2 regions of the Thermoanaerobacter brockii subsp. finnii Ako-1 genome follow, and region 1 is predicted to be linked to the other one. Evidence: riboswitches for the same ligand, from Rfam matches in the RefSeq annotation. Region 1 holds a riboswitch; the other holds the start of a gene.
What was found. A riboswitch is a leader RNA that binds a small molecule or an ion and turns the genes downstream of it on or off. The one in region 1 is predicted to bind FMN.
Positions count from the first base shown of each region.

Region 2: it holds a riboswitch for FMN, as region 1 does, so the genes downstream of both, ribD (bifunctional diaminohydroxyphosphoribosylaminopyrimidine deaminase/5-amino-6-(5-phosphoribosylamino)uracil reductase RibD) here and THEBR_RS08885 (ECF transporter S component) in region 1, are expected to answer to the same signal.

Region 1 covers NC_014964.1:1,776,295-1,780,754, reverse strand. Annotated here, with positions in the region: gene arcA (arginine deiminase) at 1-44, shown strand, start outside; gene argF (ornithine carbamoyltransferase) at 112-1,053, shown strand; gene arcC (carbamate kinase) at 1,077-2,018, shown strand; FMN riboswitch at 2,102-2,220, shown strand; gene THEBR_RS08885 (ECF transporter S component) at 2,312-2,896, shown strand; gene tsaE (tRNA (adenosine(37)-N6)-threonylcarbamoyltransferase complex ATPase subunit type 1 TsaE) at 2,996-3,457, shown strand; gene tsaB (tRNA (adenosine(37)-N6)-threonylcarbamoyltransferase complex dimerization subunit type 1 TsaB) at 3,454-4,146, shown strand; gene rimI (ribosomal protein S18-alanine N-acetyltransferase) at 4,150-4,460, shown strand, end outside.
Region 2 covers NC_014964.1:21,890-26,349, forward strand. Annotated here, with positions in the region: gene ilvD (dihydroxy-acid dehydratase) at 1-337, shown strand, start outside; gene ilvB (biosynthetic-type acetolactate synthase large subunit) at 334-1,998, shown strand; FMN riboswitch at 1,996-2,110, shown strand; gene ribD (bifunctional diaminohydroxyphosphoribosylaminopyrimidine deaminase/5-amino-6-(5-phosphoribosylamino)uracil reductase RibD) at 2,194-3,276, shown strand; gene THEBR_RS00105 (riboflavin synthase) at 3,287-3,910, shown strand; gene THEBR_RS00110 (bifunctional 3,4-dihydroxy-2-butanone-4-phosphate synthase/GTP cyclohydrolase II) at 3,948-4,460, shown strand, end outside.

The DNA of each region.
Region 1 (4,460 bases):
GCCCAAGGTGTATGTCGATGCCTTTAAAGAGAGAAGATATATAAACCTTTTGACTAATAGGGTAAGATAATATAAAATTAATAAAGTAAAATTACTAAAAGGAGGATGACTATGGCATTTAATTTAAAGGGCAGGAGTTTATTAACTTTAAAAGATTACACCCCTCAAGAAATAACATATATTTTAGACATTGCTAAACAAGTAAAAGCAGAGAGAAAAGCAGGGGTTGTACATCAAAGATTTTTAGGTAAGACTATTGCTCTCATTTTTGAAAAGAGGTCCACAAGAACGAGATGCGCTTTTGAAACTGCCTTTGGTGAAGAAGGAGGACATCCAGTATTTTTATCAACAGATGACATTCAGTTGGGAGCTAAAGAATCAATAGAGGATACTGCAAGAGTTTTAGGAAGAATGTTTGATGCAATAGAATTTAGAGGGTTTAAACAAGAAACCGTGGAAATTTTGGCAAAATATGCAGGTGTTCCTGTGTACAATGGCTTAACTGACGAATATCATCCAACTCAAGTTTTGGCTGACCTTATGACAATAGAAGAAGAATTTGGGAATTTAAAAGGAAGAAAGCTTGTATTTGTAGGGGATGGAAGGAATAACATGGCTAATACTTTAGCGGTAGGCTGCGCTAAGATGGGGATGCATTATGTGATTAATTCTCCAAAAGAATTGTGGCCTTCACAGGAGTTCATAGATGAAATCAGGCAAATGGCAGCTGAAAATGGAGGAACTTTTGAACTTACTAGTGTGCCAGGAGAGGGCCTTGAAGGTGCAGATGCTATTTACACCGATGTGTGGGCGTCAATGGGAGAAGAAGCAAAGGCTACAGAGAGGGAAGCTCTTTTGAGACCTTTTCAAGTGAATGAGGAAATGATGAAAAAGACAGGAAGAGAAGATACTATATTTTTGCATTGCCTGCCCGCAGTAAAAGGACAAGAAGTTACTTTTGATGTTATAGAAGGTAAACAATCTAGAGTGTGGGACCAAGCAGAAAATAGAAAACATACAATTAAAGCTGTGATGATTGCTACTCTGCTTTAAAATTGGTTACAGGGGAGGACATTATGAGGGAAAAAGTTGTTATTGCCTTAGGAGGGAACGCTCTGCAGGATGTGAATACGCCTCCTACTGCAGAGGCTCAAATGGAAGTAGTGAAGAGGACAGCGGGGTATTTAGTGGATATAATTGAAAAAGGGTATTCTGTTGTAATTACTCATGGCAATGGTCCTCAGGTGGGGAATATAGTCATACAAAATGAAGTCGCATCAAAAGTTGTCCCTGCAATGCCTTTTGATGTGTGTGGGGCAGAGAGCCAGGGTATGATAGGATATATGATTCAACAGGCATTGGGGGAAGTTTTGAAGGAGAGAAATATCAGAAAAGAAGTAGCAACTATTATAACACAGGTTGTAGTGGATAAAAATGACCCTGCTTTTGAAAAACCTACAAAGCCGATAGGACCTTTTTATACAAAAGAGGAAGCTGAAGTTTTAATAAAAGAAAAAGGTTATGAAATGGTGGAAGACAGTGGAAGAGGATACAGAAGAGTTGTTCCCTCCCCTGACCCCAAAGAAATTGTAGAACTTAATACAATAAAGTTACTTGAAAAAAATGGGGTAATAGTAATAACAGTTGGGGGAGGAGGAATCCCTGTTATTAAGGAAAATGGCAATTTAAAAGGAGTAGCTGCCGTAATAGACAAGGATTTGGCTTCTGAAAAATTGGCAGAAGATATTGATGCAGATGTGCTGTTAATTCTTACAGCTGTTGAAAAGGTAGCAATAAATTACAACAAGCCAAATCAAAAGTTTCTTGACAAAATGACAGTGGAAGAGGCAATAAAATACATGGAAGAAGGCCATTTTGCACCAGGCAGTATGTTTCCAAAAGTTAAAGCAGCAGTGAGGTTTGCAAAGTCAAAAGTAGGAAGGCGAGCTATAATTACTTCTTTAGGCAAAGCATTAGAAGCTTTAGAGGGAAAAGCAGGCACAGTTATAAGCTTATGAAAATAAATTAAAAATTTTTCACAAAAACTATTGACAAAGAGAGATAAAAGTGAGAGAATAAAGTTAAAATTGAAAAGATGAAGGTAAATCTTCGGGGCAGGGTGAAATTCCCGACCGGCGGTATAGCCCGCGAGCCGCGCATGCGGTCGATTTGGTGAAATTCCAAAGCCGACAGTGAAAGTCTGGAGGGGAGAAGATTTTCTTTTTGTGCCTATTTTTGTGAAATAAATCACAAAAATCCTGAAGATTTATCTTCAGGATTTTTTTAGTAAATAAAATTGGAGGGATGAATTGTGGAAAAAACCAAAACACAAGCCATAGTAAAAGTGGGATTTCTTTCTGCTACAGCTTTTATACTGATGTACTTGGAATTTCAGGTACCTCTATTCCCTGGCTTTTTAAAGCTGGATTTTAGTGACGTACCTGCATTAGTTGCTTCTTTTGCTATGGGACCTTTATATGGTGTAATGGTCGAGCTTATTAAAAACATAATCCATGCTACTATAACTCAATCGGGTGGCATTGGAGAAATTGCAAATTTTTCTGTGGGTTCTATATTTGTATACACAGCAGGCATAATATATCAATTCAATAAGACGCGAAAAAATGCCCTTATATCTATGGCAATTGCTACAGTAGTGATGGCTTTTACTGCTTCACTTTTGAATTATTATGTTTTTCTGCCTTTGTACCAAAAAGTTATGGGATGGCCTATGGATGCTATCATTGGTATGAGTAAGGCTGCAAATAAAAACATAGTGGATGTGAGAACCCTTATAGCATATGGTATTTTTCCTTTCAATGTGCTAAAAGGAATTATGCTTTCGTTAATCACTTTATTGATATATAAAAAGCTTTCACCAGTTTTGAAACATTGATTTTTTTGAGAATCCTCAGCGCATGCTGGGGATTATTTTTCTTTTTAATTTGTTAAAAGATAGTATATAATAAAGTTATAACGAGTGGGGTGAGAATTGGTGAAGAAGACTTATATTTGCAAAAATAGAGATGAGACCATTGCTTTAGGAGAAAAATTAGGAAGGCTGTTAAGGAGTGGAGATATAATTCTTTTATATGGTGAGCTGGGGAGTGGCAAAACTGTTTTTACCAAGGGAATTGCAAAGGGGTTAGAAATAAATGAGCCAATTACCAGCCCGACTTTTACTTTAGTCAATGAACATAGAGGCAGGATTCCTCTCTATCATTTTGATTTATATAGGTTAGATGATTACACAGCCCTTTATGACATAGGTTATGAGGAATATTTTTATGACGAAGGAGTTTGTGCAATTGAATGGCCTGAAAGGTTAGGACCTTTACTTCCGAAAGAAAGGTTAGAAGTGATAATTCAAAAAGGAGAAAAAGAAGATGAAAGAGTTATTTTATTTAAAGATTTTGGGAGACGATATGAGGAGCTTTTAAAGGAGATGGGGCAATGAAAATTTTGGCAATAGATTCTTCTTCTAAAACTGCTACTGTTGCATTAGTAGATGAAAAGGGGATAATAGGAGAATACTCTATAAATTATCTAAGGCATTCAGTAATTTTAATGCCTATGATAGATGAACTACTTAAAAAGTGTGAAGTACCGATAAATCAAATAACTCATGTGGCTGTTTCAGAAGGACCGGGCTCTTTTACAGGGCTTAGAATTGGTGCTGCCACTGCAAAAGGTTTGGCTCATGCTCTTAACATACCTATTGTAGGAGTATCTTCTCTTTTAGCTCTTGCATATAATGTCAGTGAATTTGAAGGATTAATATGCCCTGTCATAGATGCTTTAAATGAAAATGTTTATGGAATGCTGATAAGAGGTGGTAATTTTGAAGTTTTAATAGATGCTGGGGTGTATTCTTTAGAGGAAATTACGGAGTTGGTAAGCAATTATTCTGACAAAGTGTTGTTCGTAGGAGAGGGTGTTTATTCCTATAAAGATAAATTACAAGAGATGATAAGGGGTAAAGCTTTATTTGCAAAGGACAAAGATAACATGGCAAGAGCAGCTTCCATAGGAGAGCTTGCTATTCAAAAGATAAAAAAAGGAGAAGTGATTAGTTACTTTGATTTCAAGCCGATGTATATAAGGAAATCGGCTGCTGAAATTCGTTTAAGTGGCGAGGGGAGTTAATTAATGGATGTTATTATAAGGCCTATGAGGAAAGAAGATGTGGAGGAGGTCTTGGAAATTGAAAAGCTAAGTTTTAGCACTCCTTGGTCTAAAGAAGCTTTTATAAGTGAAGTTACAAAGAACAGCTGTGCTAAGTATATAGTGGCGGAAGTTGACAACAAAATTGTGGGTTATGGAGGATTTTGGGTGGTTGTAGATGAAGGTCATATAACCAATATAGCAGTTCATCCGGAATACAGATCTAAAGGAATTGGAAGTAAAATTATGGAAGGTTTAATTGACCTTGCTAAGAAAAATGGAATAACTGCCATGAC
Region 2 (4,460 bases), 590 kb from region 1:
TCCTACTTCAGCCCTTGCAGGTATGGGACTTGACAAAGATGTCGCTCTTATAACAGACGGCAGGTTTTCAGGTGCAACAAGAGGGGCTTCAATAGGACATGTATCTCCAGAGGCTATGGAAGGGGGAGAAATAGCGATTATTGAAGATGGGGATATTATTGAAATTGATATTCCCGCAAGAAAAATTAATGTGAAATTAACTGATGAGGAGATTAAAGAAAGAATGAAAAGATGGGTAAGACCTGAACCAAAGATAAAAACTGGTTATATGGCAAGATATGCAGAACAAGTGACTTCTGCAAATACAGGTGCAGTTTTTAAGGGGGGAGGTATATGAAGTTAAAAGGAGCGCAAGTAATTATAGAAGTTTTAAAAGAGATGGGCGTTGATACTATATTTGGCATACCAGGAGGGGCAGTTATTCCCATTTATGATGCTCTTTATGACTCTGATATAAGGCATATTTTAGCTACTCACGAGCAAATGGCAGCCCATATGGCAGATGGCTATGCAAGAGTTACTGGAAGAGTAGGGGTTTGTTTTGCTACCTCTGGCCCTGGTTCTACCAATCTTGTTACGGGTATAGCCAACGCTTATATGGATTCTGTACCTGTTGTGGCGATAACAGGACAGGTGCCTACAAATCTTATAGGAAAGGATGCTTTTCAAGAAGTAGATATAACAGGTATTACAATGCCTATAACTAAACACAACTTTATTGTAAAGTCTCCTGATAAATTAACAGATACTATAAGACAGGCATTTGCAATTGCTAAGAGTGGAAGACCAGGTCCTGTATTAGTAGATATTCCAAAAGATATACAAAACGCCGATATAGAATATGTAAAGGGAATAGGAGATAGTATTGATATAAAAAACGATATCAATGGAGTAGTTTCGCAAAAAGAATTAGACAAAGCTATAGAGCTTATTTTACAAAGTAAAAAACCTGTAATCTTTGCAGGAGGAGGAGTGATTTGGGGAGAAGCATCAAACGAACTCGTAGAATTTGCCGAGAAGACCAATATACCTGTTGCTACTTCTTTGATGGGATTGGGAGCTTTTCCAGAAGACCATCCTTTGTCATTAGGTCTTATTGGTATGCATGGAAGCAGATTTGCGAATTTGGCTGTGTATAAATCAGACCTTGTGATAGCGATAGGGACGAGATTTAGCGACAGAGTTGCTGGCAAAGCAGGAGGACTTGCACCAAATGCTAAAATAATCCATATTGATATTGACCCTGCAGAATTAGGGAAAAATGTAGAAGTAGATGTAGCAATTATAGGTAAAGTAAAAGAAGTTTTAAGACTCTTAATGAATAAACTTTCATTCATTGAAAGAAAGGAATGGTTAGAGGAAATTTCTTTCTTAAAAGAAAAGCACGGATTAAAATACAAAAACGATGAAGTTTTAAGGCCTCAGTGGATAGTAGAAAAAATTCAAGAGCTTTCATACGATGACCTTATAATAGCCACTGAGGTGGGACAAAATCAAATGTGGGCTGCCCAGTTTTATAAATTTAAACAATCCAGGACTTTTGTCACCTCAGGAGGATTAGGGGCAATGGGCTTTGGACTTCCTGCTGCAATAGGAGCGCAAGTAGGAAGGCCAGATAAAAGAGTTGTAAACATTGCAGGTGATGGAAGTCTGAGAATGAATATACATGCCTTAGAAACAGCTGCTGTGTATAATCTTCCGGTTATAACAGTACTACTCAATAACCAAACTTTAGGCATGGTAAGACAATGGCAAAACCTTTTGTATGACAAGAGATTTTCCCACACAGATTTGAACGCAAATTTGAATTTTGCTAAGCTCGCAAACGACTTTGGAGTAGAAGGAATAAGAGTTACAACAAAAGAAGAATTTGAAAAAGCCTTCAAAAAAGCCTATTGCGAAAAAAGACCTTTTATGATAGAATGTATTATAAATAAAGACGAGATGGTGCTTCCATTTATTCCTGCAGGTGGAACTGTTGAAAATACAATTGGATAAAACCTTCGGGGATCGGTGAAATTCCGTACCGGCGGTATAGCCCGCGAGCCTTTTGGCAGACTCGGTGAAATTCCGAGGCCGACAGTTAAAGTCTGGATGGGAGAAGGAGAAATATTCCCCAGGGGATATATTCTCTGGGGTTTTTTAACCCTGAAGGTTTAACCTTCAGGATTTTTTAGTATAGGAGGGATTAAATTGGAAGAATATATGAAAAGGGCTTTAACACTGGCTGAAAAAGGATGGGGACATACAAACCCTAATCCACTTGTGGGTGCTGTAATAGTTAAAAATGGAAAAATAATAGGTGAGGGTTATCATGAATATTTTGGAGGGCCACATGCTGAAGTAAATGCATTAAAAAATGCAGTTGAAGATGTCAAAGGTTCTACTATGTTTGTAACACTTGAACCTTGCAGCCATTATGGCAAAACGCCTCCTTGTGTTGAAGAAATAATTAAATCTGGCATTAAGAGAGTGTATATAGCGATGGAAGACCCAAATCCTAAAGTTAGCGGGAACGGTATAAAAAGGTTAAAAGAGGCGGGAATAGAAGTACATGTGGGGATAATGGAGAAAAAAGCGAGGAAACTCAACGAAATATTTGTTAAATATATTACGACAAAATTTCCATTTGTGATAGTAAAATCTGCTATGAGTATTGATGGTAAGATTGCTTGTTATAATGGAAATTCTAAATGGATTACAAATGAGAAATCAAGAAAATTTGCTCATAAAATAAGAGGACGTGTATCCGCGATTATGGTTGGGGTAAATACAGTAATTAAGGATAACCCAATGCTTACAACAAGGTTGGAGGGGTATAAAAGTCCTGTAAGGATTATTGTGGATAGTAGAGGTAGAATTCCATTTGACTCAAATGTAATAAGAGACAAAACGGCAAAAACGATAATTGCTACAACAGAACTTATGCCAAACAATGTGAGAAAGAAGCTTGAAGATATGGATATTGAAGTTATTATATTAAAGAACGACAATGGAAAAGTACCTTTAAAAGAGCTAATGATAAAACTTGGAGAGAGGGGGATTGATAGTGTATTGATTGAAGGCGGTGGGACATTAAATTGGTCTGCACTTAAAGAGGGAATTGTTGATAAAGTTATGTTTTTTATATCACCTAGAATAATAGGAGGAAAAAATGCTTTAACACCTGTAGAAGGTATAGGCTTTTCGGATATAGGAAATTCAATAGAATTAAAAGATGTGGAGATTGATAGAATAGATGATGATATACTAATAACAGCATATGTAAGAAAGTAGGTTATGGCGTATGTTTACTGGAATTATAGAAGAAACAGGAACTGTTAAAAATATTATACATGGTACTTTTACAAAAATTGTTATAAAATGTAGTAAAGTCCTTGAGGGAACAAAAATAGGTGATAGTATAGCAGTTAACGGTGTATGTTTAACTGTTACTAATATGTCAAACGAAAGTTTTGCAGCTGACGTTATGCCTGAAACCATGAGAGCAAGCAATTTAAAAGATTTAAAAATTGGAAGCATTGTCAATCTTGAAAGAGCACTTCAAGTTGGAAGGAGAATGGGTGGGCATATCGTAACTGGTCATATAGATTGCGTTGGAAAAATCATAGACAAAAGGCAGGAAAAAAATGCTTTTATATTTAAGATAGCTATCAATAAAGAATTTACAAAATACATTGCCCGTAAGGGAAGTATTGCGGTTGATGGTATAAGTTTAACGGTTGTTGAGGATGGATATGATTATTTTACTGTTTCAGTTATTCCACATACAATGCTTAAGACCACATTGGGTTATAAAGGGGTAGGAGATAGTGTAAATATCGAAGTTGATATACTTTCTAAGTATGTAGAAAAACTAATAGGGAAAAAGGATATAAAAGATTTATTAAAAGAAAATGGATTTATATAGATGTTGATGACTTCTCTAAGTTAAGGAGGAAAGACCAATGTTTGATAGGATAGAAGATGCAATAGAAGATATAAAGCAAGGGAAAATGATTATTGTGGTAGATGATGAAAATAGGGAAAATGAAGGCGACTTAGTTATGGCAGCAGAAAAAGTTACAGGAGAACACATTAATTTTATGATAAAATATGGACGGGGTCTTGTATGTGTTCCGATGACAGAAAAGAGACTTAATGAGCTTGGCATTTACCAAATGGTTGAGAATAACACTGACCATAAAGAAACTGCTTTTACTGTATCTGTAGATTATAAAGAATGTACCACTGGTATTTCTGCATTTGAAAGAGCACTGACGGTGAAGAAATTAGTAGATGATAATTCAAAACCAGAAGATTTTACAAAGCCGGGACATATTTTTCCTTTAAGAGCCAAAGATGGTGGTGTATTAGTAAGAGCAGGGCATACAGAAGCGGCTGTAGACCTTGCAGTTCTTGCAGGACTCAAACCCGCTGGAGTAATATGCGAAATCATAAAAGACGATGGAAATATGGCA